3 regions of the Kitasatospora sp. NPDC093102 genome follow, and region 3 is predicted to be linked to each of the others. Evidence: riboswitches for the same ligand, from Rfam matches in the RefSeq annotation. Region 3 holds a riboswitch; each other region holds the start of a gene.

Region 1 (10,364 bases), on a different contig from region 3:
TGCTCGCGCTACTCATCGAGCACGCTCCCAGTAGCTCGGGCCGACGGGCTCAGCGAAGTCGCCGGTGGCGACCAGGTTGCCCTTCTCGTCAGTGATGATCTTCAGCTGCGGCAGCGGGTGGCCGGCCGGGCCGAAGATGACGCGAGCGCCGTCCGCCAGGTCGAAGGTCGACTGGTGGCAGGGGCAGAGCGCGTGGTGGGTCTGCTGCTCGTACAGGCTGATCGGGCAGCCGACGTGGGTGCAGATCTTGGAGTAGGCGAGGATGCCCTCGAAGCCCAGCTCCTTGGACTTCTCGTCCTTGATGTCCTCGGGCGCGATGCGGACCAGCATCAGGGCGTCCTTGGCGATCCGCTGCTGGAAGTCCTCGCTGTGCGTGGACAGGCCCTCCGGCATGGCGAACGTGAGCGAGCCGACGATGATGTCCTCGGGCTTCATCGGCTGCATGGTGTTCATGTTGATGAGCTGCAGCGGCTTGGCCTCGGTCGCCTCCTTCCAACCGGTCTCCTTGAGCTTCTTCTCGGGAAGCGGGCCGAGGTCACGGAGCAGGACCACGCCGGAGAGCGGGACCAGCGCCATGGAGCCGATCAGGGTGTTGCGGATCATCTTGCGGCGACCGAAGCCGGACTCGGCGGCACCGGTCCTGAACTGCTCGATGACGTCGGCGCGGACCTCGTCGGAGGCCTCGATCGGGTGACGCTCGGACGGCATCTCGACGTCCGACATCAGGGTGCGGGCCCAGTGGACCGCGCCCGCGCCGATCATGAACAGCGCGACGCCCAGGGTCAGGCCGAGCGCGAAGTTCAGGGCGCTGACGTGACCGAGCGGGAAGATGTAGACGATCTGGTCCGGGTCGATGGCCACGTACGAGGCGATGAAGCCGACGGTGGCGAGCATCGAGATCACGAACATCAGCGAGACCTGGCGCTCGGCGCGCTTGGCGGCCCGCTCGTCGATGTCGGTGCGACGGGGCTCGTGGGCCGGCAGGCCCGGGTCGGCGAACGGGCTGCCGTGGTCGGCCACCTCGCCGGCGGAGCCGTGCGGCTCCGGGAGCTTCTCTTCTGACATGTCGTGGCTCATGACTTCTTGGCCTTGGTGGTGTGGGCGGCGACCCAGATCGCGACCGCGATGAGCGTGCCGAGGCCGAAGATCCAGCCGAACAGACCCTCGGTCACCGGACCGAGGCTGCCCAGGGTGAGACCGCCGGGGTTGGGCTCATCGTTGGTGGTGTGGCGGACGAAGGCCACGATCTGCTTCTTCTGCTCCTCGGGCATGGTGGTGTCCGGGAACGACGGCATGTTCTGCGGGCCGGTCTGCATGGCCTCGTAGATGTGCTTGGCGTCCACGCCCTCGAGCGACGGGGCGTACTTGCCCTTGGTCAGGGCACCACCCTGGCCGGCGAAGTTGTGGCACTGGGCGCAGTTGGTGCGGAACAGCTCGCCACCCTTGGAGATGTCCTCGGGGTTGGTCGAGGTGAACTGCTCCTCCTTCGGGATCACCGGGCCGGGACCGAGGGAGGCGACGTAGGCGGCGAGCTGGTCGATCTCGGCCTGCGAGTAGATGTTCTTCTTGCGCGGGACCTGGGCGCCGGGCTGCTGGGCCGGCATGCGGCCGGTGCCGACCTGGAAGTCGACAGCAGCGGAGCCGACGCCGACCAGGCTCGGACCGTCACTGCTGCCCTGGCCGTTCAGGCCGTGGCAGGAGGAGCAGCCCACGGCGAAGAGCTTCTTGCCCTCATCGATCGCGAGCGACTGCGCGGCGACGTCGGCCTGCGCCTTGTCGGCGGGCGCGAACGCGGCGTACAGCCCCCCGGTTGCCGCCAGGGCGAGAAGTAGGACGACCAGCGCCGCCAATGGGTGGCGCCGTCGTGCGGAGAGCTTTTTCACGGAATAACCCCGGTGTCAGGATCTGGTCGACTGGTGGGTGCACCCGGCGGCCGGTCTGGCCGGCACGAGGCTGCCCGTCTAGGGCTGCGCGCGCGGTCGGTCGGTGGGAGCGTCGGCACCGGCAGAAGCGGCCCGTCGCCGGTGAGGGCGGGGGCCGCTGCCGGTGGCCAGCGACCTGATCAGCTGGTTACTTGATCAGGTAGATGGTCGCGAACAGGCCGATCCACACGACGTCGACGAAGTGCCAGTAGTACGACACGACGATCGCGGCGGTGGCCTGCTCGTGCGTGAAGCGCTTGGCTGCGTACGTCCGTCCCAGGACCAGCAGGAAGGCGATCAGACCACCCGTCACGTGCAGCCCGTGGAAGCCGGTGGTCAGGTAGAACACCGTGCCGTACGGGTCGGAGGACAGCGAGAGGCCGTCCTTCTTGACCAGCTCGGTGTACTCGAAGACCTGGCCGCCGATGAAGACCGCGCCCATGGCGAACGTGAGGATGAACCACGCCCGGAGCTTCTTCACGTCACCGCGCTCGGCGGCGAACACACCGAGCTGGCAGGTGAGCGAGGAGAGCACCAGGATCGTGGTGTTGACCGAGGAGAAGGGCACGTTGAGGGCGTGGGCCTTCTCGGTCCAGAACTCCGGCCCCTTGACGGAGCGGAGCGTGAAGTACATCGCGAAGAGGGCCGCGAAGAACATCAACTCGGAACTGAGCCAGACGATCGTTCCGACGCTGACCATGTTCGGCCGGTTGACCGATCCGTGCGCGTGCCCGGTTTCTACTGCTGTTGCTGTCGCCACGACGGACATTATGTCGGTCCCTTATTCCGTCTTCACGCCGGGGGGTGTCCCTCGGAGTGTCCGGTGCGTGCGGTATGCCCGCTTGGGGGTCGACGGGGTGTCCGGACGGGGGCTGAGCAGCGGGGTGTCCCTTTTCTGATGGTTCCTCGGAGGGGCCCGCGACCCCCTTGCCCGGCGCGTCGTTGCACGGTCGGAGTAGCCGCGGGAGGTAGGGGAGAGGGCCTCGGGTCGGCCGTACGGGTGGACTGGGCGAGGTCGGGTGACGGGCCGTCCTCCGGGCGGGTGAGCCCGGGGCGCGGGGGCTCGGGAGAGGAACGTGCGCGAGGGGGACTCGGCGGAGGGTGATCGGGAGTAGCATCCGGATCAGGCGAACGTGGTCCGGATCACACTTGAGGGAGCAGGGCCCATGGCGTACACGACCGATGAGACGCTCACCGTCCTCGTCTACAGCGACGACCGCAACACCCGCGAGCAGGTGCTGACGGCGCTCGGCCGCCGGCCCGCCGAGGATCTTCCGGAACTGTCCTACCTGGAGTGCGCGACCACCCCCGCGGTGCTCAAGGCACTGGAGAAAGGGGGAGTGGACCTCTGCGTGCTGGACGGCGAGGCCGTTCCGGCAGGCGGGCTGGGTCTCGGGCGCCAGCTCAAGGACGAGATCTACGGCTGTCCGCCGGTGCTGGTGCTGATCGGGCGGCCGCAGGACTCCTGGCTCGCCGCCTGGAGCCGGGCCGACGCCGCCATCTCCCACCCGGTGGATCCGGTGGCGCTGGCCGAGGCGGTCGCCACCCTGCTGCGGACGCGGCTGGCGAAGCGGACTCCGGCAGTCCGCTGAAATCCGCGCAGGCAGTTGGGAAATACAGGGGTAGAAGCGGCCCCTTCGCTCGATAGGCTGGCTCCATCCGTACGGACGTCCCCCTGTGGTGGGGAACCGACAACAGCTGGAGTCAGCCATGGTGAACGTGAACCCTGCGAACGGCGGTAGCGACCCCGCGCAGGTGGTCCGCACCTGGCCGGACCTCCTGGCGGCACTGTTGAAGGGGGACGACCTCGACCGCTCGTCCACCGAGTGGGCGATGGACCGGATCATGAGCGGCGAGGCGTCCCCGGTGCAGGTGGCCGGGTTCATGATCGCGCTGCGGGCCAAGGGCGAGTCGGTCGAGGAGATCGCCGGTCTGGTCGACGCGATGTACGCGCACGCCGAGCCGCTGGAGATCCCCGGTCCGGCGGTGGACATCGTCGGCACCGGCGGGGACCGGGCGAAGACCGTCAACATCTCCACCATGTCGGCGATCGTCGCGGCGGCCGCCGGCGCCAAGGTGGTCAAGCACGGCAACCGGTCGGCCTCCTCCGCCAGCGGCTCCTCGGACGTGCTGGAGAAGCTCGGGGTGGCTCTGGACATCTCCTCCCGGCGGGTCGCCGAGGTGGCCGAGGAAGTCGGGCTCACCTTCTGCTTCGCGGCGAAGTTCCACCCCTCGATGCGGCACGCGGCCACCGCGCGGCGCGACCTCGGGGTGCCGACCGCCTTCAACATCCTCGGCCCGCTGACCAACCCGGCCAAGGTCACCGCGCACGCCATCGGCTGCTTCGACACCCGGCTGTCCGGGCTGATCGCCGGGGTGCTGGCCCGGCGGGGCGCGACGGCGCTGGTCTTCCGCGGCGACGACGGGCTCGACGAGCTGACCATCACCACCACCTCGCAGGTCTGGCTGGTGCGCGACGGAGAGGTCACCGAGAGCACCTTCGACCCGCGGGACGTCGGCATCGAGCTGGTCGGCATCGAGGCGCTGCGCGGGGCGGACGCCTCGTACAACGCCGAGGTCGCACGGCGGCTGCTGGCGGGGGAGCACGGGCCGGTGCGGGACGCCGTCCTGCTGAACACGGCGGCGGCACTGGTCGCGCTGGACCTGGGCGACGCACCGCTCACCGAGCAGCTGGCGGCCGGCATGGAGCGGGCCGCGAAGGCGATCGACTCCGGCGCCGCGCAGGACCTGCTGCGGCGCTGGTCGGAGGCCACCAGCCGGATCTGATGCGGCCGTTGGGGAGCCCGTGCCGGTACGCCGGCGCGGGCTCTTCTCGTGCTGTCCGGATGCTGGATGGCCGTTTGACCACCCGCTGGACGAGGCCTAGAGTCTTCGCCAGGTCATGAGTGACAGCGTCAAGCCCCAGCTGGCTGTCCGGCAACCCTCCGTCCGTGGCGGGGTGCCCTGGGTGAGGACCGGGTCGCCACGGCAAACCGTCCGTGCGACAAGCGCGGACGCCCGACGACTGGCACTCCCGGGGTCCCCATACCCCTGAAGGAGTGCATCCTCATGTCCGTCTCCACCGAAATCTGCGCCCCGCTCGCCGTCCTCGGCGCCGACGTCGAGGTCCCGCTCGCCAGCGGTGAGAGGGTCGGCTACGCGGCGCTCGACTACGCGGCCAGCTCGCCGGCGCTCCAGCGGGTGTGGGACGACGTCGCCGCCTACGCGCCGTACTACGGCAGCGTCCACCGCGGGGCCGGGTACCTCTCGCAGCTGTCCACCGACCTGTTCGAGCAGAGCCGCCGCACCGTCGGCGAGTTCCTCGACCTGCGCGAGGGCGATCAGGTGGTCTTCACCCGGGCCACCACCGACTCGCTCAACCTGCTGGCCGCCGCCGTTCCCGCCGGCACCCGGGTGTTCGCCTTCGAGACCGAGCACCACGCCTCGCTGCTGCCCTGGGCGCACGCCGGACTGGACGTGACCTACCTGCGGGCGCCGCGCTCGCGGGCCGAGGCGGTGGCCGCGCTGGACGCCGCGCTCGCCGAGGCGCCCGAGGGCCCCAAGCTGCTCTGCGTCACCGGCGCCTCCAACGTGACCGGCGAGCTGTGGCCCGTCGCCGAGCTCACCGGGACCGCCCACCGGCACGGCGCCCGGGTGGTGCTGGACGCGGCCCAGCTGGCCCCGCACCACCGGGTCTCGGTGCGCGAGCTGGACGTCGACTGGATCGCCTTCTCCGGCCACAAGATCTACGCGCCGTTCGGCGCCGGGGTGCTGGCCGGCCGGGCGGACTGGCTGGACGCGGCCGAGCCGTACCTCGCCGGCGGCGGGGCGACCCGCACGGTGGCCCGGGAGACCGACGGCTCGGTGGCCGTGCAGTGGCACACCGGCCCGGCCCGGCACGAGGCCGGCTCGCCGAACGTCATCGGCGCCTACGCGATCGCCTCGGCCTGCCGGGCGCTGACCGAGGCCGGCTTCGACGCGCTGGAGGCCCGCGAGCAGCAGCTGATCGCCCGCCTGACGGCCGGGCTGGCCGAGATCCCGCAGGTCAAGGTGCTGAACCTGTTCGGCGCGGACTCTCCGCGGGTGGGCGTGCTGTCCTTCGTCGTCCGGGGCTGGAACAGCTCGCACTTCTCGGCCGCGCTGTCCGCCGAGTACGGTATCGGGGTGCGCGACGGCCTGTTCTGCGCCCACCCGCTGGTGCGCACGCTGCTCGGGGACGAGGCCCCGGCTGTCGAATCGACGTGCGGCGCTCCCGATCCCTCCCTGCCGGGCGAGCGCAGCCTGAACGCGATCCGGGTGAGCTTCGGCGCCGGGACGCCGGACGAGCACGTGGACCGCTTCCTGACCGCCGTCCGGGAGCTGGTCACGGACGGCGCGGCCTGGAACTACCGCAACGAGGGCGGGCGCTGCGTCGCGACCGCGCAGATCGACCGGGGTCGGCGTGAGGGCTGATCGCTACTCGTCCAGGCCGAGGGCGAAGGCGGCTTCCAGGTCGTGCTGGGAGTAGGTGCGGAAGGCGATCTGGGTCTCGGTGTGGGCCACACCCGGGACCTTGTTGAGCCGGCCCGGGATGACCTCGGCCAGGTCGTCGTGCCGGCGCACCCGCACCATCGCCACCAGGTTGTAACCCCCGGTCACCGAGTAGACCTCGCTCACGCCCTCGATGGCGGCGATGGACTCGGCGATCTCCGGGATGCGGTCGACACTGGTCTTGATCAGGACGATGGCGGTGATCACAGTTCGAGCTCCTTTGTGGGGTGCCGCCAGCGTATCGGGCGTCGGCCCGGTCGTCGCGGGGGGTGGCGGACCACGGTGCAGGCGTAGAGGAACCCGGCCGAGAAGCCGATCACATGGACCAGGTAGGCCACTCCCGGGCCGGCCGAGTGCATCGACCACCACTGGAGGGCGAACCAGAGGCCGAGCACCAGCCAGGAGGGGAAGCGCAGCGGCAGGAAGAGCAGCAGCGGGACGAGGGTGGTCACCCGGGCCCGGGGGTGGAGGCGCAGGTAGGCGCCGAGGGCGGCGGAGATCGCCCCGGAGGCGCCGATGAGCACCCGGGTGGAGTTCGGCGAGTGCGCCTCGGCGAGTGCGAAGCCGTACGTGGTCAGGCTGCCGGCGGCCAGGTAGAAGACGGCGTACCGGGCCCGGCCCAGCCGCCGTTCGACGGTGGGGCCGAAGACCTGGAGGAAGAGCAGGTTCCCCAGCAGGTGCAGCCAGCCGGCGTGCAGGAAGAGCCCGGTGAGGACGGACAGGGCCGGGTGCTTGCCCGGGGTCGGGGTGGTCGGGCAGCCGGGGACCGGGTCGTGGGCCTCGGCGAGCTGTTCGGCGGTCAGCGGCCGCCCGGCCAGCACCTCGGCCGGGACGGCACCCCAGCGCTGCTCGTACCGCTGCTCCGCGCAGACCTGGGCCTGGCCGGTGCCGTACAGCGGGTTGAGCCCGGCGGCCGGGCCGAGCAGGAAGACCAGGGTGTTCAGCGCGATCAGGGCGTAGCTGACCGCCGGGACGGTCGCCGCCGCCGGGCGGCCGCCCGGGGCGGCGGTGTGGTCGGGGGCCGCGAGCGCCATGCGGCCAAGCATCCCTCCGGGCGCCGCGGGTGACACGGCGGTTTACGGCAGGTGGACTAGCTCGGGTGTTCGAGCGACCGGTGGTCGCGACGGTTGCCCCAGGCAATAGGCTTGGGGCGGGCATTCCCGCCTCCCGCCGCCGACGCCGGGGCTCCGGGGGGAGCGCCTAGCCCATGCAGGGACCACCCGAGAGGACCCCCGATGACCGTCCCCGCCCTGACTGCCGACACGCGCTGGCGCTGCACCCTGTGCGGCAACCTCACCCGCTTCGACGTGACCCGCACCGCGCGGGTGACCGAGTTCCTCCACTTCGACCTGGCCGGCGAGTCCAAGGTCGAGGAGACCGAGGTGCTGAGCGAGACCGTCGAGTCGGTGCGCTGCCGTTGGTGCAACGCGGTGGACCAGGTCGAGCTGGTGGCCCGGCCGGGCGCCGAGGGGGGCCAGGACCCCACCGAGCAGGGCTGATCCCCGCCGGTGCGACGGGTGGGTGCGCGGCGCACCCGCCCGTGCCGCACGGGACAATACAGAAACAAGACGCACGGAGCGTGACGACAGGGGCGGCAGCGGCCGTGCCCGCTGGACCAGGATCGGAGCCGAGGACGTGGTGGACGCAGCGAAGGAGCCCGGCGAAGCCCAGGGGCTTCAGCCCGCTGCGGCCGAGGCCTGGGCCGAGGCGGCGGGGGCGGCGAACGACCCCTCCGAGCCCACGGCGGAGCGCGCTGCCGAGAAGCTCGAACGGCCGCTGCCCGAGGGCGTGCGCCGGCGCGTGGTCGGGCTGGCCTCGGACGCGCTCGGCGGGCTGCCGTCGGCCGAGCTCCCCCAGGGCCTGCGCCAGTACGTCAAGTTCACCCCGGCGCGACGGGCCAAGTACGCGGCCACCGCGCTGGCGGCGGCGCTGGAGGCGGAACCGGCCTTCCGGGTGCGGATAGCGGAGCGGCTTCGCCTGGGACAGCCGGACCTGGTGAGGGCGCTGGAGTCGGGCACCGCCCCGGGTGCGGCCGATCCGATGGACGTCGCGGCCGCCGCCTACCTGGTGCGTTCGCCGGGCTGGAGCCGGCTGGTGACCGAGGCCGGTGAGGAGGCCGAGCGGGCCGGCGCCGAGGACGCGGCCGCGGAGGCGGCCCGGCTGGTGGAGAAGCTGCAGGCCGAGCTGGCCGAGGTGCGGGCCTCCGCGCGGGCGGACCTGGACCGGCAGCGGGCCGAGTCCGAGGGCGTCCGCAAGGAGGCCGAGTCGCTGCGCAAGAAGGTGCGGTCGCTGGAGAGCGACACCCGCCGGGCGCAGGCCGAGACGCGCCGGGTGACCGGCGAGCTGGAGGCCGTGAAGGCGCAGGCCGCGGCCGAGCGCGGCGCGGCCGAGACCGAGGCGCGCAGGCTCAGGCACCGGGTCGCCGAACTGGAGAACGCGGTCGAGCAGGGCCGCCGGTCGGCCCGCGAGGGGCGCAGTGTCGAGGACATGCGGCTGCGGCTGCTGCTGGACGCCGTGCTGCAGTCGGCCCAGGGGCTCCAGCGGGAGCTGGCGCTGCCGGTCTCCCAGATCCGCCCGGCGGACCTGGTGGAGGCGGTGGTGCCGGGGGCGGCCTCCCCGCACGACGTGGCCCGGCGTGGGCTGGCCGAGGACGATCCGGCGCTGTTGGACCAGCTGCTGGCGATTCCTCAGGTGCACCTGGTGGTGGACGGCTACAACGTGACCAAGACCGGTTATCCGACGCTGCCGCTGGAGCAGCAGCGGATCCGGCTGCTGGGCGGGTTGGCGATGCTGGCCCAGCGCACCCAGGCGGAGGTCACCTGCGTGTTCGACGGGCAGGACCTGGACGTCCCGGTGATCATGGCGCCGCCGCGCGGGGTCCGGGTGCGGTTCAGCCGGACGGGGGAGACGGCCGACGAGCTGATCCGCCGCCTGGTGCGGGCCGAGCCGCAGGGCCGCCCGGTGGTGGTGGTGTCCACCGACCGGGAGGTCGCGGAGGGCGTGCGGAAGGCGGGCGCGCGCCCCGTGGCGTCGGTGCTGCTGCTGAACCGGCTGGCCCGGCCCTGACCCCACCAAGCCGCGTGATGCCTGGTCAGGCGCGGTTCCGAGGCGGTGCGCGGCTTTCGTGAAGTCAGAGTGAAAGCCGGAGTTCACGCCTTCGGGGGAGTGGTAAAACGGATAGATCTTCACTAGGGTCTGGCGTCAAACCTATTTTTAGGAATCTCATCCCATCAGGTGAGTCCGAGGAAAGAAGGAGCCGGTCCCTTGGCCTCCCACCGCCGTCCCAAGCAGCCGAGCCGCGCGCGGATCTCCGTGCTCACCGCTGCCGCTGCGACCGCGGTCGCCCTCTCCGCCCAGGTGGCCGCGCACGCCGCACCGCAGCCGAACAAATCGGACGTCAAGGCGCAGATCGACCAGCTCCAGGAGGAGCAGGAGCAGGCGGCTGAGAAGTACAACGGCGCCAAGGAGCGGGCGGACCAGCTGCGCAAGCAGGCCGACCAGCTTCAGGACCAGGTGGCCCGCAGCCAGGAGCAGATGACCCAGCTCCAGGGTGGTCTCGCCGAGGTGGCGGGCGAGCAGTACCGCATGGGCGGCATCGACCCGTCCGTCCAGCTGATGCTCTCCTCCGACCCGTCCGGCTACCTGGAGAAGGCCTCCACCGTCCAGCAGGCCAGCACCAGCCAGGCCGAGGCGCTCAAGGGACTGCTGGACCAGCAGCGCCGGCTGGACCAGGAGAAGGCCGAGGCGGCCGCCGTGCTCGCCTCGCTGGACACCACCACCAAGGACCTGAACCAGGCCAAGGCGGACGTCAACACCAAGCTGAAGGCCGCCCAGGACCTGCTGAACTCGCTGAGCGCCGCCGACCGCGCCGCGCTGCGGGCCCAGCAGGCACAGGACGACCGCGCCTCGCGC
Region 2 (10,364 bases), on a different contig from region 3:
CTCGGTCAGCCGCTGGGTGGGCAGCTCGGCGGCCTCCAGGTCGTCGGACTCCTCCCAGGGCCGGCCGATCCGGTAGGGGCGCCCCTCGTACTGCGCCTCGAAGTTGTCGAGGGTGCGGATGAAGAAGCGCTGGTAGGAGTCCTGCACCAGCGGGTCCCTGAGTTTGGGCCGGGTGTCGGGGCGGATCACCTGCCAGGTCAGCGGGAGGGTGAAGCGCTGGCGCACCCGGATCACGATCCGGGTGCGGCCGCCGCCGTCCGCCGGGAGGAAGGTCACCGAGCCGTCGTCGTACTCGGCGGACCCGTTCGGGCTGCGGACGGTCCGCCAGGAGATCCGCTGCCGCTGTTCCCCGTAGTCCACCGACTCCAGCTTGCAGACGTCGATGGGCGGACCGCCGTAGTACGAGAGGTAGTTCGGCTGTGCCAGGTACAGGTTGCGTTCGATCTGGCGGGTGGGCCGCCCCTGGGCGTCGCGGGACACCACGTGGACCCGTCCGCCGAGGTAGTCGGTCATGTAGCTGATGGACCGGCTGATGTCGACCCGCCGGACGAACTCCCGGTACGGCGCGTTGACGGTGCGTTCGCAGCCGAACAGGATCGAGTGGCCCACATGCTGCCACCGCATCTGCCAGGCGTCCGCGGGCAGCGCGTCGATCACCGTCTCCAGTGGCCGCAGGAGGTCGGTGATCCGGTCGTAGTCCTCGTGGGTGTAGGCGTCCGGGTCGACCGCGAGGGAGACGTCCCGGCGCCGGAGGCCGTCCTTGGCGTTCCCGGTCCGCCAGGCGCGGACGGTGGAGGAGGCCGACGCCGCCGCGCCGACCACCGTGCACAGGGCGGCGGCGGCGGCCGGGTTCGCGTCCGCGGCGCGGATCAGCGAGGTGAGGAGCCGGGAGAGCCGGGCGAGGGCCGGGTCGGTGACCTCGGCCGTGCCCGGGGCCACGTGCCAGGCGGCGACGCTGAACAGCCGGTGGGCCCGCCCGTCGGGAGCGAGTCGGCGCACCGCCTCGACCAGCGATCTCGGCGGGTTGCGCCAGCCCTGGTAGGGCGTCAGGTCGCCGTCGATCCGGTAGGCGTCCGGCAGGCCCCGGTCGCTGAGCACCCGCGCGTTGAGCGGCGACGAGACGGGGTCGACGCCCATGAGCAGCGCGCCGACCAGGTCCGCCAGCGCGCCGTCCGGTGCGGCGATCACCGTATCCGTCCGCAGGGGCCTGCCGACGTGCGATCCGGCGCACCCGTGGCTGCTCACCACGGCGTCGATGAGGTGGAAGTCCGGCGGGTGGGAGCGCAGCAGGTCCACGACGACTTCGGCGCCGTCCCGTCGGGCGCGGTAGTGGTGGTGCTTGTCGTCCTGCGGGAGCACGCCGAACAGGTTGGCCAGGCACAGGGCGTAGCCGAACTCCGGGTGGGTGCTGTTCTTCGCGATGTTGATCCGGAAGCCCGCGTCCAGCCACCTGCGCGCCAGGCCGCTGCCGTGCAGCACGGAGGAGTCGGGGAACCCGGCCGGCCCGACCTCCTCCGACAGGTCCACGACGCGGTAGGCGTTGCCCTGCGGGGTGCGCCCGCCGTAGCCGAGTCGGCGGCAGGCTTCGGGGAGCCCGGGGCCGGCCAGCCAGGTGTCCGGGCCGCAGCGGGCGGCTCCGACGGTGGCGTCGCGGTAGCCGCGGTCGTGCAGCAGGTCGATCAGGTGCTCCACCAGGGCGGCGCTGACCGCGGTCGCCGGATCGCCGTACGCGGAGGTGCCCGGTGTCAACAGCACCGCGACCGTCCCCGGGTCGCCGTGCGCCCGTTCGGCGAGCCGCTCCCAGAGCCCGGCCCGGGCGACCGCCTCCGCCAGCAGGTCGGCGGCGGAGAGCGGCCGGACCCGGGTGGAGCGGGCCACGGCGGCGACGACGGTCACATCTCCCCCAACGCCGGCGGACGGTGTTCCTGCGTGCGGTCGAACCGTCGCCGATTCGCCGGAAAGCATCCCCAAGAGGTTTGAAGGGATGCTACTGGCCGGGGGTCGGATGCCGGCCCGGGACACGCGCTCGTGTCCCGGGCCGGCCGTCGCCGGCGGACGGCGTGCGCGCGGCGGGAAACCGAACAGACCGGGGCACAGTCGGACCGAATCGGGCGGGATGGGACGATACCTGCCATGCCAAGCACGTCTCTCCTGGTCAGGGGCACCGAAGCCCCGCCCGACCCGCTCCGCCGTCTGCTGCTCGAACTGGGCGAAGCCCTGCTGGGCGGTGGCCTGCCCGTCCATGACGTCGAGGAGGAACTCCGCGGACTGGGACGGTCGATGGGGGCTCCGGACGTGCGGGTCGCCGCGCTGACCAACGGGCTGTTCGTCGCCCTGGGGGCGGACGAGGCCACCCGGTTCCAGCCGGTCGGCGCCGCCCTGCGGTTCGAGCAGACGGCCGACGTCCTCCACCTGGTGCACCGGCTGCGGGCGGGCGAGCTCGACGGGCCACGGGCGCTCGCCGAGCTGGAGGGGATCCGGCGGGCACCGGCCCGCCGGCCCGCGTGGGTGGCGGACCTGGGGGCGCTGCCGGTCGGGGTGGGGGTCTGCCTCTTCCTGCAGCCGGCGGCGGCGAACGTGCTGGCGGCCGGGCTCGGCTCGCTGATCGTCGTGGGGCTGACCGTGCTCGCCCGGCGGCTGCCGTACCTGCGGCCGCTGCTGCCCGTCACGGCCGGGTTCCTGGTCGCGCTGCTGGTCCTCCTGCTCGCCCGGGCCTCGCTGCTGGACGGTCCGCTGCGGACCATCGTGGCCACGCTGGCGATCCTGCTGCCGGGCGGGCTGCTCGTCACCGGGCTGTCGGAGATCGCCGCGGGTGCGGCCAGCGCGGGTACGGCCCGGCTGGTGTCCGGCGCGGTGCAGTTGGCGCTGTTCCTCGCCGGGGTGGCCGCGGCCGCGACCGCGGCCGGCATGCCGGCCGCCGCGCTGGCCAACGTGCAGGTGGCCAAGCCCAGCTGGTGGGTGATCGCCCTGGGGCTGGCGCTCGCGGTCGCGGGGGTGGTGGTCAACGTCCACACCCCGCCCTCGGCCGTGCCGTGGATCGTCGTGGTGATCGCGGCGAGCGTCACGGTCCAGGTGGTGGTGGGGTCGGCGCACGGCGCGGCGATCGGCGGCCTGGCCGGCGCGGTCACCGCCGCGGCCACGGCCACGCTGGTGCACTGGCTGCCGGGCGGTCCGCTCTGGCAGGTGCTCTACCTCCCGGCGTTCTGGATCGTGGTGCCGGGCTCCTTCGGTCTGCTGAACACCGCACAGATCGAGGTCGGCAACGGCGCGCAGTCCGTGCTGACAGCCGTGTCGGCGGTGTTCGGGGTGTCGATCGGCACCCTGATCGGCGCGGTGATCAGCCGGATACCCCGCCCCTCCCGCACCGTCCTGCTGCCCCGGGCCTGAGCCCGGGGCAGCGGAGGTGCGCCCCGAGAGGGCGGGTCGGTCACGGGTGGCGCAGGGCCTCGGTGAGACGGTGGGCCGCCTCGACGACGGCCTGGGCGAGGTGGGCGCCGGGGTGGCGGGTGAGCCGTTCGATCGGTCCGGAGACCGAGACGGCGGCCACGACCCGGTTGGACTGGCCGCGGACCGGCGCGGAGACGGACGCGACCCCGAGCTCGCGCTCGCCGACGGACTGGGCCCAGCCGCGGCGCCGTACGCCACTCAGGGCAGTGGCGGTGAACCGGGCGCCCTGCAGCCCGCGGTGGAGGCGCTCGGGCTCCTCCCAGGCCAGCAGGACCTGGGCGGCGGAGCCGACCTTCATGGGGAGGGTGATCCCCACCGGAACCGTGTCGCGCAGGCCGGTGAGACGTTCGGCGGCGGCCACGCAGATCCGGACCTCGCCCTGCCGGCGGTAGAGCTGGGCACTCTCGCCGGTGACGTCCCGGAGCTGGGTGAGGACCGATCCGGCCGCGGCCAGCAGCCGGTCCTCGCCGGCGGCCGCCGAGAGCTCGCCGAGCCGGGGGCCGAGCATGAACCGGCCCTGCATGTCCCTGGTGACCAGGCGGTGGTGCTCAAGGGCGACGGCCAGCCGGTAGGCGGTGGGCCGCGCCATGCCGGTGGCGGCGACGAGGCCGCCCAGGGTGGCGGGACCGGCCTCCAGGATGCCGAGGATCGAGGTGACCTTGTCGAGCACGCCGACGCCGCTCGTGTTCTCCATGGGTGGGGTACTCCAGTCTCAAGGCCCGGGAGCAGCGGGTGGGCGCTGCTCACGGCGGCTCCTGGCGGGGAGCCGGGGGTGGTCAGCGAGGACGGGCCGCAGAAGTCGGCCGATTGCCTGCGCCGGGCACGAGACGGGTACGCGAAAGCGCCGGGGCGGGAAGCGCCCGGGCGAAGGACAGCACAGAGAGCACCGTGTCTCCTCATCTTTCCCGCGCCACAGTGGCGACAGGCCGGAGTTGGCACTGATCCCGGACGGCACGGCGCGTACTTCGGACGCCGGGTCGACCGGGGAGTTGCCGGGGCTTCGTAGGGCCGGTCCCTCCACCCCTCTGGATGATTCGCCAGGAACCATACAAGATTCCCCGGGCCGGCCGCCAAGCCCCCCACCCACGCCTGCGGTCGCTCAGCGGTGGCGCGGCTCCGACAGGCCGGTGCACCGGGCCGGGTCCGGGCTGCCGGGGGCGGTCTCGTCCCAGGCTCGCAGGGCGGCGAGGGCGGCGGTGCGTTCGGGCGCCGTCGGCCGGGTGCCCTCCGGGCCGAGCAGGTAGTCGGCGACCGGGGTGAGCAGCAGGGTGGCGGCGCCGGCCGGCAGCAGCAGGGCCTCGTCCCAGCGGTGCCGGATGACGGTGCGGCGCAACAGGGTGCCGTGGCGGGGCCGGAGCGGGTGGGCGAGGGTCCGGCGGCGGCGGAGTTCGGGCGCGACCTCGGCTTCCAGGACGGTGCGCACGTCCCGCAGGGAGCCCAGCGACACGTGCTCGGCGGCGAGGTCGAGGAGGGCCGCGGCCTCCGGGGCGAGCCGGTAGGCGGCGACCACCGCGGCGGTCTCGACGGGTTCGAAGGGCTGCCCGGCGAGGTGGGCCACGTCGATCACGTCGCCCGCGAGGAAGGCGCGCCCGAGCCCCTCCTCGGCGAGGGCGATCAGGCACTCCACGTGGTCGTCGGCGGCCAGGTAGGGGCGGACCGGGACGGTGGCGAGGTCGCCGGTGAGCGCGGCGGTCGCGACCCGTACCTGGTACCACGGGTCGAGCAGCGGGTCCTCGGCCGGCCAGCGCAGGGTGACGGTGGTGTGCCGGGGCCGCTCGCCGAGCAGGGTGACCTCCACGGACTCCACCGGGTGGTCGGTGACCAGCCGGTTGACCGCCTGCCAGAGCGTGGCCTCGGTGGGGCTGACGAGACTGAGCCCGCCCAGCGGCCGGGGCAGGTCGGGCGGGTAGTAGCCGGCCAGTGGCAGGTCGCGGATCGGGCGGACCCCGGTGGCGTCGGCGAGCTCGCGGGCGATCCCGGCGTAACAGTCGGCCCGGTCGCGGGCGCGCCGCAGCTCGGCCCGGGCGTGCTCGCCCATCCGGACGCCGTCCCGGGCGAGCGCGGCGAGCACCAGGTACGGGAGGTGGCGCTCGCCGCGGGCACGGTGGAGCAGTTCGACCGGTCCGGCGACCGGGTCGACGTCGAGCAGCCGGTGGAGCAGGTCGGTGTTCATGGGCGTCCGCCTCCGTGAGCCGTGGTGGTCGCCCGGACGGCGGCCGGGCGGCCGGGGACGTGGCGGGTCCGACGGTTGGTGCCGGGCCGACTGCGGGCGCCACACCACCGATTGTGGTGACGGCCGATCAACACCGGATCACCGCCGGGTCGACGATCCCTCGACATCCCACCGGGTGCCGTGGGTTGATAGGGGCTCATCAATTCGGGGGGCGGCACGTGCGCGGGCGGGGGCGAGCACATGAGGCGGGCAGGTGCAGGAATGGATGATTTCCGGTTCTCGGTCCTGGGTCTGATGCGGGCGCAGCGCGGCGTGACCGTGCTGAAGGTGGGCAGCCCCCAGCAGCAGGCCATGCTGGCGGTGCTGCTGCTCCGGCCCGGCCACGGTGCGAGCGCCACCGATCTGATCGACGCCCTGTGGGGTGAGGAGCCGCCGGGCACCGCGATGACGACGGTGCGCACCTACGCCTGGCGGTGGCGCAAGGTCCTGCACGGCGAGGAGCCGGACGCGCCGGCCGTGCTGACCTCGGTCGGGGACGGCTACCGGCTGGTGCTGCCCAAGCACGCGGTGGACGCGGCGCAGGCGGAGGAGCTGGCCGCGCAGGCCGAGCGCACGGCGGCCGCCGGAGAGCCGCAGCAGGCGCGCGACCTGCTGAACCAGGCGCTGGAGTTGTGGCAGGGCGAGCCGCTGGCCGGCATCCCCGGTCCGTTCGCGCAGCGGCAGCGCCAGCGGCTCCAGGAACTGCGGCTGACCCTGCTGGAGGAGCGGATCGCCCTGGACCTGGCGCTGGGGCGCTACTCCCGGTGCATTCCGGAGCTGACCTCGCTGACCACCGAGCACCCGCTGCACGAACGGGCGTACGGGCTGCTGATGCGCGCGCTGTACCAGGCCGGGCGGCAGGCGGACGCGCTGGCGGTGTTCCGGGGCGCGCGCCAGCTGTTCCTGGCCGAACTGGGGGTGGCGCCCGGGGCGGAGCTGGACCTGCTGCACCAGCGCATCCTGGAGGGCGACCCGTCGCTCGCCGCTCCGACGCCGTCCGTCGCGCTCCTCGCCGGCAGTGCGGAGCCGGCCGTGCCCGGGGTCGAGTCGCCGGACCCGCCCGCCGGACCCGCGGTGCCGGACGTGCCCGCCACCGTCCCGGCCGGGGCCGCCGCACCGACCCCGAGACCGGCCCAGCTTCCGCCCGACGCGGCCGACTTCACCGGCCGGACGGTGCTGGTGGAGCGGCTGGGCGGGGCCCTCGGCACGCCGGGCCAGCAGGCGCTGGTGATCGCGACCGTGGTCGGCATGGGCGGGGTCGGCAAGACCGCGCTGGCCCTGCACGTCGCCCACCGGGTCCGCGAGGCCTACCCGGACGGGCAGCTCTACGTCGACCTGCGGGGCGCCGACGCCACTCCGGCCGATCCGGAGGCGGTGCTCAGCGGCTTCCTGGTCGCGCTCGGCGTGCCGGCCGACGCGGTGCCGGACGGGCTGGACGCCCGCTCGGCGCTGTTCCGCTCGGTGGTGGACGGCCGGCGGCTGCTGCTGGTGCTCGACAACGTCCACGACACCGCGCAGATCAGACCGCTGCTGCCGGGCGCGGTCGGCTGCGCCGTCCTCACCACCAGCCGCACCCGGCTGTCCGGCCTGCCCGCGACCGTCCAGGCCGACCTCGGCGTCTTCGAACCCGAGGAGGCGCTCGAACTGCTGGGCCGCACCATCGGCGCCGAGCGGCTGGCCGCCGAGGCGGAGGCCGCCCGGGAGCTGCTGCTCGTCTGCGGCCACCTCCCGCTCGCGGTCCGGATCGTGGCGGCCAGGCTGGCCGCCCGGCCGAGCTGGACGGTGCAGACGCTGGGCCGCCGGCTGGCGGTCGAGCGCCGGCGGATCGACGAGCTGCGCATCGGCGACCTGGAGGTGGCGGCCGCCTTCGAGCTGAGCTACCGCCAGTTGACGCCCGCCCAGGCCCGGGCGTTCCGGCTGGCCGCCTCGGTGGACGGCCCGGACCTCGGGCTGCAGGCCGCGGCCGCCCTGCTGGACCTGGACGAGTACGACGCCGAGGACCTGCTGGAGGCCCTGGTGGACGTGGCGATGATGGAGTCGCCCTTCCCCGGCCGCTACCGCTTCCACGACCTGTTGCGCGCGTTCGCCCGGCGCCGTCCGGACGATCCCGGCGCGGCCGTGGCGGCCCGCGACCGGATGCTGGACCACCTGCTGGCCACCGCGTGCACGGCCTTCCAGCACGCCGTCCCCGGGGATCCGGCGGCCGGGGCGCTCGGGCCGGCCCGCAGCGCGGGCGTCCCCCTGGACGGCCCGGACGGGGCGCGGGCCTGGGCCGAGGCGGAGGGCTCCGGGGCGATCGCGCTGGCCGCGCAGGTGGCGGGCTGGACGGTCACGGACGACGACGCCACCGCACCGTCGGCTCCGGCCGAAGGGGCGGCACCGGAGCCGCTGCGCGCCGCGATCGACCTGCTGATCGCGCTCACCCCGTTCCTCCTCGCCCCGCCCAGCCGCCGGCTGGCCACCACCGCGGAGGCCCTGGCCTCGGCCGCGGTCCGACGCGCCGACCACCGGGCAGCTGGTCGGGCGCACTTCCTGCGCGGCAACGTCGCGCTGGCCGCCACCCGGCTGGAGGAGGCGGAGGCGGCCTCCCGGCTGGCGGTGGCCGCCTCCCGCTCGGCGGGCGACACGGTGATCCTGCGCCAGGCCCTGAACGACCTCGGCCTGGTCTGCCAGTTCCTCAGCCGCTACGACGAGGCCGTCGAGCACTACGACGAGGCGCTGGCGCTGGCCCGCGAACTCGGCCACCGCTCCGGGGCGCTGGTGACGACGGTCAACGCCGCGCTGGCCCGGGTGCGCAGCGGGCGGGCCGCCGAGGCGGTACCGATCTGCCACGAGGTGCTGGCCGAGCTGCGGACCCGGCACGACGATCCGGGCCGGGCGTACACGCTGTACGTGCTGGGGCTGGCGCTGCACGGGCTGGAGCGGCACGAGGAGGCGGTCACCTGGTTCGGCGAGTGCCTGGCGGTGGCCTCGGCGGCCGGTCTGCGGGCCCGGGCCGCGCACGCCCGCTACCGGATGGCGGACAGTCTGCGGTCGCTGGGCCGGACGAACAAGGCGCTGGAGCACGCCGGGCAGGCGCTGGAGCTGTGCGAGGAGCTGGGTGCCGAGCGGGACCAGGGCCACGCGCTGGTGGTGCTGGGCCGGACGCTGGCCGACCTCGGGCGCGAGGCCGAGGCGTACGGCCGGCTGCGGGAGGCCCATCGGATCTTCGTCCGGCTGGGGCTGCCGGAGGCGCGGGAGGTGGCGGGGCTGCTGCCCCGGGGGGAGGGTTCGGCCGCTTCGGCCCGGTCGGTCCCGGACGGGTGGCGGGCCGCCGACCGGTTGTCCTCGGGCTGCTGAGGAATCGATCCTGCTGTCGGTTCCAGTGTGCTCAGGAGCCGGTGCGCTCAGGAGCCGGTGCGCTCAGGAGCCGGTGTGCTCAGGAGCCGGTGCTGTTCCAGTCGCCGGTGCCGCCGGTCGCGGTGGGGGTGGGGGTCGGGGTGGGCGTCGGCGTCGCGCCGCCGCTCACCACCGTCGCCGCGCCGGTGTCGGCAGTCTGCGCCACGGCGACCGTGGCGGACAGGCCGGTGCCCAGGGCGACGACCGCCCCGAGGCCGACCGTGAACATCCGGAGGCGGGTGCGGGCGGTGGCCGGACGCTGCGTCATCTCTGGTGCTCCCTCGGCTCGCTTCCCCGGTGGGAAGGGGTTCCGTCGTGGTGTGGCACCAGTCTGGCCGGGCGCGTTCAACGGCCGATCTACAGCCGAGCACCGGTGGTCACCGGTGCTCGGCGCCGCCCGCTCAGGGCGCCGAACGGATCTCCAGGGTGCAGCACTTCACGCTGCCGCCGCCCTTGAGCAGCTCGCTGAGGTCCATCCCGATCGGCCGGAAGCCGCGCTCCCGCAACCGCACGGCCAGGCCGACGGCCGCCTCCGGCAGCACCACGTGCAGGCCGTCGCTCACCGCGTTGAGGCCGAACACCGCCGCGTCGGCGCCGTCCACCAGAAGGGCGTCCGGGAACAGCCGGCGCAGGACGGCACGGCTGCCGGCCGAGAAGGCCTCCGGGTTGTACATGATCTCGTCGCCGTCGAGCACGGCGAGCGCGGTGTCCAGGTGGTAGTAGCGCGGGTCGACCAGCTCCAGGCCGACCACGGGCCGCCCGAAGAACTCCTGGGCCTCCGCGTGCCCGTCGGCCACGCTGCGGAAGCCCCGCCCGGCCAGCACGAAGCCCGCGGTCAGCAGCAGGTCCCCCTCGCCCTCGTTGACGTGCTCCGGATCGCGCGTCTCGAAGCCCCGGGCGCGGAACCACTCCAGGTAGGCCGGGCCCTCCGCGGCCCGCTCGGCGTTGCGGAAGCGCGCGCCGAGCACCTTGCCGTCCACCACGGTGGCGCCGTTGGCCGCGTACACCATGTCGGGCAGGCCGGGCAGCGGGTCGATCAGGTCGACCCGGTGGCCGAGCTCGCCGTAGAGGGCGTACAGCCGCTCCCACTGGGTGACCGCGAGGTCGGTGTCCACCGGCTTGGCGGGGTCCATCCACGGGTTGATCGCGTACGTGACGTCGAAGTGGGTCGGACGGCACATCAGGTAGTGGCGCGGGCGGGCGGTGCGGGTCATCGGGGTCCTCCGGGTGAGGGCGGGTCGGGAGGTGGCGCGGGCGGGGCGGGGCGGTCAGGCGACGGGGGCCGACGGCCGGGTCGGGAAGTCGCGCAGGCCGCGCAGCGGGCTGG
Region 3 (10,364 bases):
GTGGACGGGGACGGCACGGAGGCGGTCCTGACGGCCTGCCGGGAGGCGCTGGAACACGAGGGCTCGACCGGTCTGATCGCCGCCGACGCCCGCATCCCGCAGCTCGCCGAGGCGCTCACCGCGGCCGGCCTGCCGCACCTCTCCCCCGGCACCGAGACCAGCGCCGAGGCCCGGCTGACCCTCGTCCCGGCCTCGCTGGCCAAGGGTCTGGAGTACGACTACGTGGTGCTGGACGAGCCGGCCGCGGTGATCGCCGGGGAGCCGGACGAGCGGACCGGCCTGCGCCGCCTGTACGTGGCGCTGACCCGCGCCGTCTCCGGGCTGACGGTGCTGCACGCCGAGCCGCTGCCGGAGCAGCTGCGGTAGGACGCGAAAGGGCCGGTCCGGGGACCGGCCCTTTCGAACGGGCACTCAGGACGCCCGCTCGGGACGGGCCACCGGAACGAGCGTCAGGCGTCGATCAGCGCCCGCCACCCGGCGACCTTGGCCGCGTCCACCGGCGTCCGCCAGCCGTCGACCCGCACCGCGCCGCCGACGTGGAAGGCGTCGAAGCCCTCCGCCCGCAGCTCCTTCAGGTGTTCGACCCGCAGGCCGCCGCCGATCAGGATCCGCTGCCGGTACCCGGGCTCGCCGGCCCGGGCCAGCTCGGCCGACAGCACCTCGCGCCCGGCGTCCACCCCGGCGGCCGCGCCGGAGGTGAGGAAGGTGTCCAGGCCGGGCAGCCCGCCGACGGCGGCCCGCAGGGCGGCCCGCTCGGCACTGTGGTCGATCGCCCGGTGGAAGGTCCAGCGGCAACCTGCGATCGCCCCGGCGACGGCCGTGGTGGCGGCCAGGTCGACGGCGCCGTCGGCGTCGAGGAAGCCGAGGACGAACTCCTCGGCCCCCTCGGCCCGCAGCGCAGCGGCCCGGGCGCACAGCTCCTCCAGGTCGCCGGGGGCGAAGCCGTCCCGGATCCGCAGCATGACCCGCAGCGGGATGCCGACGGCGGCCCGGATCCGGCCGAAGTCCTCGACGGACGGGGTGAGCCCGTCGGCGGCCATGTCGGTGACCAGTTCGAGCCGGTCGGCGCCGCCCGACTCGGCGGCCTGGGCGTCCTGGGGCGTCAGCGCGATGACTTCGAAAATTGGTCTAGACATATTCGACAGCCTGCCACATCCGCCGGCCCCCGGGCGACCCCGTCCCCCGAACGCTCAAGCCAGTTGGCGCCCGCCCGGGCCCTTCCGGCGCCCGACCAGCGCCAGCGCGACCGCCGCCGAGACCGTCAAAGCGGCCATCGGCAGCAGCTTCCAGGCCCCGCCCTCCTGCTGCCAGAGCCCGTGCAGGTTGACGCTGAACGTCCACGGCAGGGCGGCGAGCCCCGGAACGGCCACCAGGTACCAGCCGCGCACCGCCGCCAGCGCCATCAGCAGCGGGACGACGATCATCAGCGCCCGCCACTGCGGGTCCAGGTGGTACCAGCTGGTGTAGACGTTGTCCGCGAACGCCGCCACCGGGGTCAGCACCGCCGCCGCCAGCAGGAGGCCCCGCTCCCGCCAGGTCGGCACCGAAAGCGCGTCCTTCGGCGCGGCCAGCAGCAACAGGGCCCAGAGCACGAACGGGCCGTTCCACTGGAGGGCCTCGAGGAAGTACCAGAGCGGCTGGAGGACGTGCGGGCTGCTCACCGACCACACCAGGTCGACCACGGCCGCCAGCGCCGACACCCCGGCCAGCAGCTTGGCCGCCGCCCACCGCCCGAGCAGCGCCGCGACGGCGGAGAGCATCGCCGCCCCCAGCAGCGCCCAGTAGGGCAGGAAGTGCAGCGGCCCCCAATCCCCGTGCGCCACACCGGACTCCAGGCGGCTCAGCAGCGCCTGGCCCGCCGCCAGCCCACCGGCGGCCCCGGCCACCAGCGGTGCGGTCAGCGCCGCCAGCCGCCCGCCCCGGGACGTCGAGGTCAGCCCGGTGCGCATCCGCAGCCCGTACGCGCCCAGGTCGAGCAGTTCCCGGACCTTGGCGACCGAGCCCGCCTCCGCCGTGGTGTCGGCGAAGACGACGGCCAGTTCGTCGCCGCGCTCGCGGCGGTAACGGCCCGGGTAGAACGCCAGCGCCGTCCGGACGGCGACGGTCGAATCGATCATGCTCATGCGAAGGCTCCCCTGACCCTCGGACTCACAACGGCGACGGACAGCCGCCGTTCGGCCTCGGTGGCCACGGCCCGCAGCCGCTCGGCCTCGGTGGCCAGCGCGCCGCGACCGACGTCGGTCAGCGCGTAGGTGCGCCGGGCCCGGCCGTCCACGACCTCCTCGGCGGCGACCTCGATCAGCCCCTGGGTCAGCAGCCGGTCGAGCGCCCCGTAGAGCGTTCCGGTGCGCATCTTGACCCGGCCGTCCGAGATCGCGGCGACCTCCTGGATGAGTGCGTAGCCGTGCCTCGGGGCGTCGGCCAGCGCGGTGAGCAGAAGCAGCGTCGGCTCCTGCATGGAGCGTTCTGTCATACGCCTACATATATCGCTGACCGGCACATCCCGTCCACCGGAACCAGCCACCACAATGGGCGCCATGCCGACCGAAGACCTGCTCGCCGCCTGGACCGCCCTGCTGCACCGCTGCGGGGCCGCCGTCGACCCCGAGCCGTACGGCCGGGAGCTGCTGCGCCGCTGGTCGGAGCCGCAGCGCCGCTACCACACCCCCGAACACCTGCGCGCCGTGCTGCGGCACGTCGACGAGCTGGCCGGGCAGGCCGCCGATCCGGAGGCCGTCCGCCTCGCGGCCTGGTTCCACGACGCCGTCTACCGTCCCGACCGCACCGAGAACGAGGAGCGCAGCGCCGCCCTGGCCGTCCGCGCGCTGACCGCCGCCGGACTGCCCGCCGAGCGGGTCGCCGAGGTGGAGCGCCTCGTGCTGCTCACCGTCGACCACGACCCCGCCCCCGGCGACCGCAACGGCGAGGTGCTCTGCGACGCGGACCTCGCCGTCCTCGGCGGCGCCCCCGAGGCGTACGCGGCGTACGCGGCCGCCGTCCGCGAGGAGTACGGCTTCGTCCCCGCGCCGGACTTCAGGGCCGGCCGGGCCGCCGTGCTGCGCCACCTGCTCGCCCTGCCCGCGCTCTACCGCACCCCCGCCGCCCGCGAGCGCTTCACGGCGGCGGCCCGTGCCAACCTGACGGCCGAGCTCGACGCCCTCTGAAGCGCGCACACGCGCCCGCCCGTCAGTCCCGCCGCGCTCTCAGCCGGTCCCCGGCGGACAGTCCCCCCATCACGAAGAAGACGCGCCCCATGATGGCCCACCACGCATCCTGGTCACCTCCCAGCACCTTCACCACGGCCCACCACAGTGCGAGCCCGCAGCAGCCGCCCAGCACGGCCCAGAACCAGTGCTTGATACCCCGTCCCATACCGCGCACCGTACACAGGTGCTAGCCGAGCTCTCCCACCGGAGCCACCACCGTGCCCCGCTTGCCGCACACCCAGTGCGGCTCCGGCCCCAGCTCGGGCTCCACGCTCAGCGCGTGGGGATCCCCGTCCGCCGCGCAGTCGGTGCACAGCGGCCAGCGCCCGTACGCCTCCAGCAGCGCGTCCTGGACGTCCTGGGCGACCAGCCCGAGCACGTACTCGGCGCCGTCCGGCCACTGCTCCAGCCACCAGCGGCGGTGCGTGACGGCCTGCTCCACCAGCGAGACGACGGCGGCGTCCGCCACGTCCCGCGCGGTGAGGTCGGCCAGGATCAGTGCCCGCGCGTTGTGCAGGGCGGTCTCGATGTCGTCAGCAGCCATCCGTCCATTCTCCGTCGACACGTCCGAACGCCGAAACGCCGTGTGGGCGGCCCCCGAAGGGAGCCGCCCACACGGACGAGGAATCAACCGATCCGATCAGGATCAGAAGTCCATGTCACCGCCCGGCATGCCGCCGCCGGCGGCCGCGGCGGCCTTCTCCGGCTTGTCGGCGATGACGGCCTCGGTGGTGAGGAACAGCGCCGCGATGGAGGCGGCGTTCTGCAGCGCGGAGCGGGTGACCTTGGCCGGGTCGATGATGCCCGCGGCGACCAGGTCGACGTACTCGTTGGTGGCGGCGTTCAGACCGTGACCGGCGGGGAGGTTGCGCACCTTCTCCACCACGACGCCACCCTCCAGGCCGGCGTTGGTCGCGATCTGCTTGATCGGGGCCTCCAGCGCGACCTTGACGATGTTGGCACCGGTGGCCTCGTCGCCGTCCAGCTCCAGCTTGTCGAAGGCGACACCGGCCTGCAGCAGGGCGACGCCACCACCGGCGACGATGCCCTCCTCGACGGCGGCCTTGGCGTTGCGGACGGCGTCCTCGATGCGGTGCTTGCGCTCCTTGAGCTCCACCTCGGTGGCCGCGCCGGCCTTGATGACGGCCACGCCGCCGGCCAGCTTGGCGAGGCGCTCCTGGAGCTTCTCGCGGTCGTAGTCCGAGTCGCTGTTCTCGATCTCGGCGCGGATCTGGTTCACGCGGCCCTGGACCTGGTCGCTCTCGCCGCCACCGTCGACGATGGTGGTCTCGTCCTTGGTGATGACCACCTTGCGGGCGGTGCCCAGCAGGTCGATGCCGGCGTTCTCCAGCTTGAGGCCGACCTCCTCGGAGATCACGGTGCCACCGGTGAGGATGGCGATGTCGCCGAGCATGGCCTTGCGGCGGTCACCGAAGCCCGGGGCCTTGACGGCGACGGACTTGAAGGTGCCACGGATCTTGTTCACGACCAGGGTCGACAGGGCCTCGCCCTCGACGTCCTCGGCGATGATGACCAGCGGCTTGCCGCTCTGCATGACCTTCTCCAGCAGCGGGAGCAGGTCCTTGACCGAGCCGATCTTGGAGTTGGCGATGAGGATGTACGGGTCCTCGAAGGTCGCCTCCATGCGCTCCAGGTCGGTGGCGAAGTAGGCGGAGATGTAGCCCTTGTCGAAGCGCATGCCCTCGGTGAGCTCGAGCTCCAGGCCGAAGGTGTTGCTCTCCTCGACGGTGATGACGCCTTCCTTGCCGACCTTGTCCATGGCCTCGGCGATCAGCTCGCCGATCTGGGTGTCGGCGGCGGAGATGGAGGCGGTGGAGGCGATCTGCTCCTTGGTCTCCACGTCCTTGGCCTGGGCGAGCAGCTGGTCGGAGACGGCCGCGACGGCCTTCTCGATGCCGCGCTTCAGGGCCATCGGGTTGGCGCCGGCGGCGACGTTGCGCAGACCCTCGCGAACCAGGGCCTGGGCGAGCACGGTGGCGGTGGTGGTGCCGTCACCCGCGACGTCGTCCGTCTTCTTGGCGACCTCCTTGACGAGCTCCGCACCGATCTTCTCGTACGGGTCCTCGAGCTCGATCTCCTTGGCGATGGAGACACCGTCGTTGGTGATGGTGGGGGCGCCCCACTTCTTCTCCAGCACGACGTTGCGACCCTTGGGGCCGAGCGTGACCTTCACTGCGTCGGCGAGCTGGTTCATGCCACGCTCAAGGCCGCGGCGAGCTTCCTCATCAAAGGCGATGATCTTGGCCATCTGAAGTGGTCCTCCGGGACACGGTCGACTGCTCGGACCAAGGGGTGCCCGCGACGGACGGCCCTGGTGTGCGGGGGTCCATTCCCCTACCGCTCCCGGGGGCCTCACCGACCCGGTCCGCTGTCACTCTCACGCTGTGAGTGCTAACGCAATGATTAGCACTCGTGGTGGTCGAGTGCAAGCCCAATCGACAACCCGCGAGCCGTCGCCGGGGCCGCCCGGGAACGCCGACGGGCCCGTACGACACGTGTCGTCCGGGCCCGTCGAGAAGCGAGTGGTCACCAGCCGAGGGCCGCGCCGAGCTCCTGGGGTCGGAAGGGGGTCAGCCCGCCGCGCGAACCATGTCCGCCTGCGGGCCCTTCTGTCCCTGGGAAATCTCGAACTCGACCCGCTGGCCCTCCTCGAGGGTGCGGTAGCCGTCCATCTGGATCGCGCTGTAGTGGACGAAGACGTCCGCACCACCGTCGACCGCGATGAAGCCGTAGCCCTTCTCCGCGTTGAACCACTTGACGGTGCCCTGAGCCATTCCGAACTCCCCTAGTGCTGTGCTGGCCCTTCACGTGCCCGCAGGTCGCGGGCCCGGGTTGGTTTGAAGGCCGGCCCGGGGAACCCCCCCTGGGCGCAGCCGTGCACGCCGCAACCCTCCGCGCGGAGCGCCGAACGGCTTCCGGTGAGCGGGTGATTGCGTCGACCGCCGCTGAATGTATCCGGACCGAAGCCCTCTGCAACAGGGCCAGCCGCCGGTAATTCCACCGTGGCGTCAACGGACAGGACGGGCTGAATCGGGAAAATCTCGGCATTCCACGCCGGACATAGCGGACGAATTACCCAAATCCCCGCGGTAATTCTGACATCTGCCTGACATGTTTCACGGGCCGCCGCCATCGGCGAGGGGCCCCCGGGCCGAGCTCTGCGGGGGCCGAAAGGGAAACCCTGTTCCCAGCCGAGCCACACTCTACTCCGACTCGACCCGGAAATATTCCCGCCGGAATGCAAGCGGTCGCCCACGCATACGGAGAGCGGAATTCCGTACGCGTGGGCGACCGCGGGTTCTCCGGACGGCTCAGCAGCCGCCGGCCACCGCCGGGATGATCGAGACGCCGGCGCCGTCCTCGACCTCGGTCGCCAGACCCTCGGCGAAGCGCACGTCGTCGTCGTTCACGTAGACGTTCACGAAGCGGCGCAGCTTGCCGGTGTCGTCCAGGATGCGGGCCGAGATGCCCGCGTGGTTCTTCTCCAGGTCGGCGATGACCTCGGCCAGGGTGGCACCCTCGGCGGTCACCTCGGCGGCGCCGCCGGTGTAGGTGCGCAGGATGGTGGGGATGCGGACGTTGGCGCTCATGACTCTCCTTGCGGGGGCGGGGCCTGTCGGGGTGGTTCAGACGGACGCGAGGCCGGCGTCGCGGAACGAGTCCAGCGTCGGGCGGATGACGGCGGTCATCCCGGCGTCGGAGACGGCGTCCAGGGTCTTCAGGCCGTCGCCGGTGTTGATCGCGACGGTCTCCTTGGACGGGTCCAGCTGCCCGGTCTCGACCAGCTTCTTCAGCACGCCGACGGTCACCCCGCCCGCGGTCTCGGCGAAGACGCCCTCGGTCCGCGCCAGCAGCCGGATCGCCGCCACGACCTCGGCGTCCGTGACGTCCTCCACCGCGCCACCGGTCCGGCGGGCGATGTCCAGCACGTACGGGCCGTCGGCCGGGTTGCCGATCGCCAGCGACTTGGCGATGGTGTCCGGCTTGACCGGCTTGATCACGTCCCGGCCGGCCTTGAACGCGGCCGACACCGGCGAGCAGCCCTCGGCCTGGGCGCCGAAGATCCGGTACGGCCGGTCCTCGACCAGGCCGAGCCCGATCAGCTCCTGGAGACCCTTGTCGATCTTCGTCAGCTGCGAGCCCGAGGCGATCGGGATCACGATCTGCTCCGGCAGCCGCCAGCCGAGCTGCTCGCAGATCTCGTACGCCAGCGTCTTGGAACCCTCTCCGTAGTACGGCCGCAGGTTCACGTTGACGAATCCCCAGCCCTCGCCGGCCGGGTCGCCGATCAGCTCCGAGCAGAAGCGGTTCACGTCGTCGTAGTTGCCCTCGATGCCGACCAGCTCGCCGCCGTACACCCCGGCCATGACGACCTTGCCCTGCTCCAGGTCGTGCGGAATGAACACGCAGGACCGGAACCCGGCCCGGGCCGCCGCTGCACCCACCGCGCCGGCCAGGTTGCCGGTCGAGGAGCAGGACAGCGTGGTGTACCCGAACGCCCGGGCCGCCTCGATCGCGCACGCGACCACCCGGTCCTTGAACGAGTGCGTCGGGTTGCCGGAGTCGTCCTTGATGTGCAGCTGGGCGGTGAAACCGAGCTCCCGGCCCAGGTTGTCCGCCTTGACCAGCGGGGTCCACCCCGGGTTCAGGTTGGGCTTCGAAGCCACGTCGGCCGGAACCGGCAGCAGCGGCGCGTAGCGCCAGATGGAGGCCGGACCGGCCTCGATCCGCTTGCGCAGCTCCTCGGCGCCCTGACTGCCGAACTCGTAGGCGATCTCCAGCGGGCCGAAGCACTCCAGGCAGGCGAAGCTGGGGCCGAGCGGGAAGCGGGTGCCGCACTCCCGACAGGACAGCGCGGCGGCGGGGCCGAGGTCGACGGAAACGGGTGCGGCGCCGGAAGGGGTCGTCTCAGTGATAGCCATGACGGCGAGGCCTCTCTCCTCATCTTCCCCGTGGCGCGGTCGCGGCACGGGCCGGAATTGGCACCTGTCCCGCCGGGGCCTGTCGACGACAGCCGCGCGAGAAGGTTGCCGGGACGTCAACGGGCCGTTCCCTCAGTCCCTCTGGATGAGCTTGTGAAATTGTGGTGGTGCTCAACGGCGACCCCGGCGTGCAAAGGTCCGACCGCTGTACGAAGACTGTATCCGAAGGCGTCAAACCCGAACGGGACCGTCCGCCAAGCGAGATGACCCGTCCCACCCCACCCCGCCGAGGAGACCTCCGTGCCCGCCGAACCGACCCCCGAGCTCCTCCCGCAGGTGGCGTCCTGGCTGCGCCGCCGCTCCTGGAGCGCGGCCGACCGGCCGGTCCGCACCCTCCTCGCGGCCAAGGAACGCACCGGCCGCACCGTCAGCGTGGTCCTCCCCGCCCTGGACGAGGAGGCCACCGTCGGCGACATCGTCCGCACCATCCGCCGCGAGCTGATGGAACGCCTCCCGCTCGTCGACGAACTCGTCGTCGTGGACTCCGGCTCCACCGACGCCACCGCCGCCGTCGCCGCCGAGGCCGGCGCCCGGGTCGAGCACCGCGACGCCATCCTGCCCCGGCTGCCCGCCGTCCCCGGCAAGGGCGAGGTGCTCTGGCGCTCGCTGCTGGTCACCCACGGTGACATCGTCTGCTTCGTCGACGCCGACCTGCGCGAGTTCGACCCTGCCTTCGTCTCCGGCACCGTCGGACCGTTGCTGACCGACGACTCCATCCAGCTGGTCAAGGCCATGTACGACCGCCCACTGGAGTCGGAGGGCGCCGTCCTGCCCGCCGGCGGCGGCCGGGTCACCGAACTCGTCGCCCGCCCCCTGCTCAACCTCCACTGGCCGGAACTCGCCGGCTTCGTCCAGCCCCTCGGCGGCGAGTACGCGGCCCGCCGCTCCCTGCTCGAACGGCTGCCCTTCCCCACCGGCTACGGCGTCGAACTCGGACTGCTGGTCGACGCCCTGGAACTGGTCGGCCTGGACGCCCTCGCCCAAGTGGACGTCGGCGTCCGGCACCACCGCCACCAGGACGGCCAGGCCCTCGGCCGGATGGCCGCCACCATCTACCGGACCGCCCTGGAACGCCTCGACCGCACCCACCGCCTCAAGGCCTCAGCCGACCTCGTCCACCCCCACCTCACCCAGTTCACCCGGGACCCGGAGACCCGCGCCTTCACCGCCCACACCCACCCGGTGACGGCCCGGGAACGCCCCCCGATGCACACCGTTCCCGAATACGTGAAGCGCCGCACCGACGGGTGACGGCCCCGAGCAGTGCGGCCGCTGCGATTTCGCCGGTTATCCCGGCGGTTGGTTTGCGATGTCCGCCAACCGGCAACATCCCAACCGTGACTCCTCCCCCTCTCGACGAGGGGGCTTCCCACTCGACCCCTGCGGAGCCTCGCGACTCCTCCCCCATGCGAACGCGGGGGCTTCTCACCCCGGCCCGTCAGACCCTCATGACGGCCAGGCCCTGACCGCTGCGTATCGCAGGTCTCCGACTGTACGGCTGCGCCGCGCACCGCTCCGCCGTAGGCTCGGAATCCACCCCAACGGGTGAACGGGCAGACCCAGAAGAGGACTCATGGCCGATTCATCGACCAAACGTTCAGGCCAGGCCGGCACCGCCCCCGTCCTGGTGGCCTCCAACCGGGGACCGGTGTCGTTCAGCACCGCCGACGACGGCACGCTGACCCTGCGCCGCGGCGGCGGTGGCCTGGTCTCCGGCCTCTCCGCCATCGAGGACCCGAACGCCGTCTGGGTCTGCGCAGCCCTCAACGACTCCGACCGCAGGGCCGCCGCCGGGGCGCCCCACGGCCGCCTGGACCTGGCCGGCCACGAGGTCGGCGGCCAGGCCGTACGGATGCTGGACATAGACCCGCAGACCTTCGCCCGCGCCTACAACGGCGTCGCCAACTCCACCCTCTGGTTCGTCCACCACCTGCTCTACGCGACCCCCACCGCACCCGCCTTCGACGCCGGCTTCCGCACCGAATGGGCCTCCTACCAGGCCTACAACGAGGCCTTCGCCGAAGCCCTGGCCGCCGAAGCCGCCCCGAACGCCGCCGTCCTCATCCAGGATTACCACCTCTCCCTGGCCCCGGCCCTGCTCCGCGAAGCCCGTCCCGATCTGCGGATCGGCCACTTCTCGCACACCCCCTGGGCC

Evidence for each region. A riboswitch is a leader RNA that binds a small molecule or an ion and turns the genes downstream of it on or off. The one in region 3 is predicted to bind S-adenosylmethionine.
Region 1: another riboswitch for S-adenosylmethionine. It lies ahead of AB0O11_RS04750 (aminotransferase class V-fold PLP-dependent enzyme); the one in region 3 lies ahead of thrC (threonine synthase).
Region 2: another riboswitch for S-adenosylmethionine. It lies ahead of AB0O11_RS25790 (IclR family transcriptional regulator); the one in region 3 lies ahead of thrC (threonine synthase).

Annotation. Positions count from the first base shown of each region.
Region 1 is NZ_JBFBFA010000002.1:304,780-315,143, forward strand. It holds gene AB0O11_RS04720 (ubiquinol-cytochrome c reductase cytochrome b subunit) at 1-16, opposite strand, end outside; gene AB0O11_RS04725 (Rieske 2Fe-2S domain-containing protein) at 13-1,065, opposite strand; gene AB0O11_RS04730 (c-type cytochrome) at 1,074-1,883, opposite strand; gene AB0O11_RS04735 (heme-copper oxidase subunit III) at 2,071-2,691, opposite strand; gene AB0O11_RS04740 (hypothetical protein) at 3,089-3,514, shown strand; gene trpD (anthranilate phosphoribosyltransferase) at 3,633-4,709, shown strand; SAM riboswitch class IV at 4,821-4,939, shown strand; gene AB0O11_RS04750 (aminotransferase class V-fold PLP-dependent enzyme) at 4,992-6,374, shown strand; gene AB0O11_RS04755 (Lrp/AsnC ligand binding domain-containing protein) at 6,378-6,659, opposite strand; gene AB0O11_RS04760 (rhomboid family intramembrane serine protease) at 6,656-7,486, opposite strand; gene AB0O11_RS04765 (hypothetical protein) at 7,688-7,951, shown strand; gene AB0O11_RS04770 (NYN domain-containing protein) at 8,088-9,518, shown strand; gene AB0O11_RS04775 (NlpC/P60 family protein) at 9,717-10,364, shown strand, end outside.
Region 2 is NZ_JBFBFA010000024.1:5,119-15,482, reverse strand. It holds gene AB0O11_RS25800 (DUF362 domain-containing protein) at 1-1,896, opposite strand, end outside; gene AB0O11_RS25795 (threonine/serine exporter family protein) at 2,134-3,387, shown strand; gene AB0O11_RS25790 (IclR family transcriptional regulator) at 3,428-4,141, opposite strand; SAM riboswitch class I at 4,341-4,483, opposite strand; gene AB0O11_RS25785 (hypothetical protein) at 4,547-5,620, opposite strand; gene AB0O11_RS25780 (BTAD domain-containing putative transcriptional regulator) at 5,882-8,998, shown strand; gene AB0O11_RS25775 (hypothetical protein) at 9,078-9,305, opposite strand; partial or broken gene ddaH (dimethylargininase) at 9,439-10,263, opposite strand; gene AB0O11_RS25765 (MFS transporter) at 10,306-10,364, opposite strand, start outside.
Region 3 is NZ_JBFBFA010000060.1:5,296-15,659, reverse strand. It holds gene AB0O11_RS36140 (AAA family ATPase) at 1-366, shown strand, start outside; gene AB0O11_RS36135 (copper homeostasis protein CutC) at 450-1,136, opposite strand; gene AB0O11_RS36130 (hypothetical protein) at 1,191-2,123, opposite strand; gene AB0O11_RS36125 (PadR family transcriptional regulator) at 2,120-2,473, opposite strand; gene AB0O11_RS36120 (hypothetical protein) at 2,538-3,164, shown strand; gene AB0O11_RS36115 (hypothetical protein) at 3,187-3,372, opposite strand; gene AB0O11_RS36110 (hypothetical protein) at 3,394-3,750, opposite strand; gene groL (chaperonin GroEL) at 3,853-5,475, opposite strand; gene AB0O11_RS36100 (cold-shock protein) at 5,798-6,001, opposite strand; gene AB0O11_RS36095 (MoaD/ThiS family protein) at 6,539-6,817, opposite strand; gene thrC (threonine synthase) at 6,854-8,149, opposite strand; SAM riboswitch class I at 8,166-8,301, opposite strand; gene AB0O11_RS36085 (glucosyl-3-phosphoglycerate synthase) at 8,450-9,460, shown strand; gene AB0O11_RS36080 (trehalose-6-phosphate synthase) at 9,783-10,364, shown strand, end outside.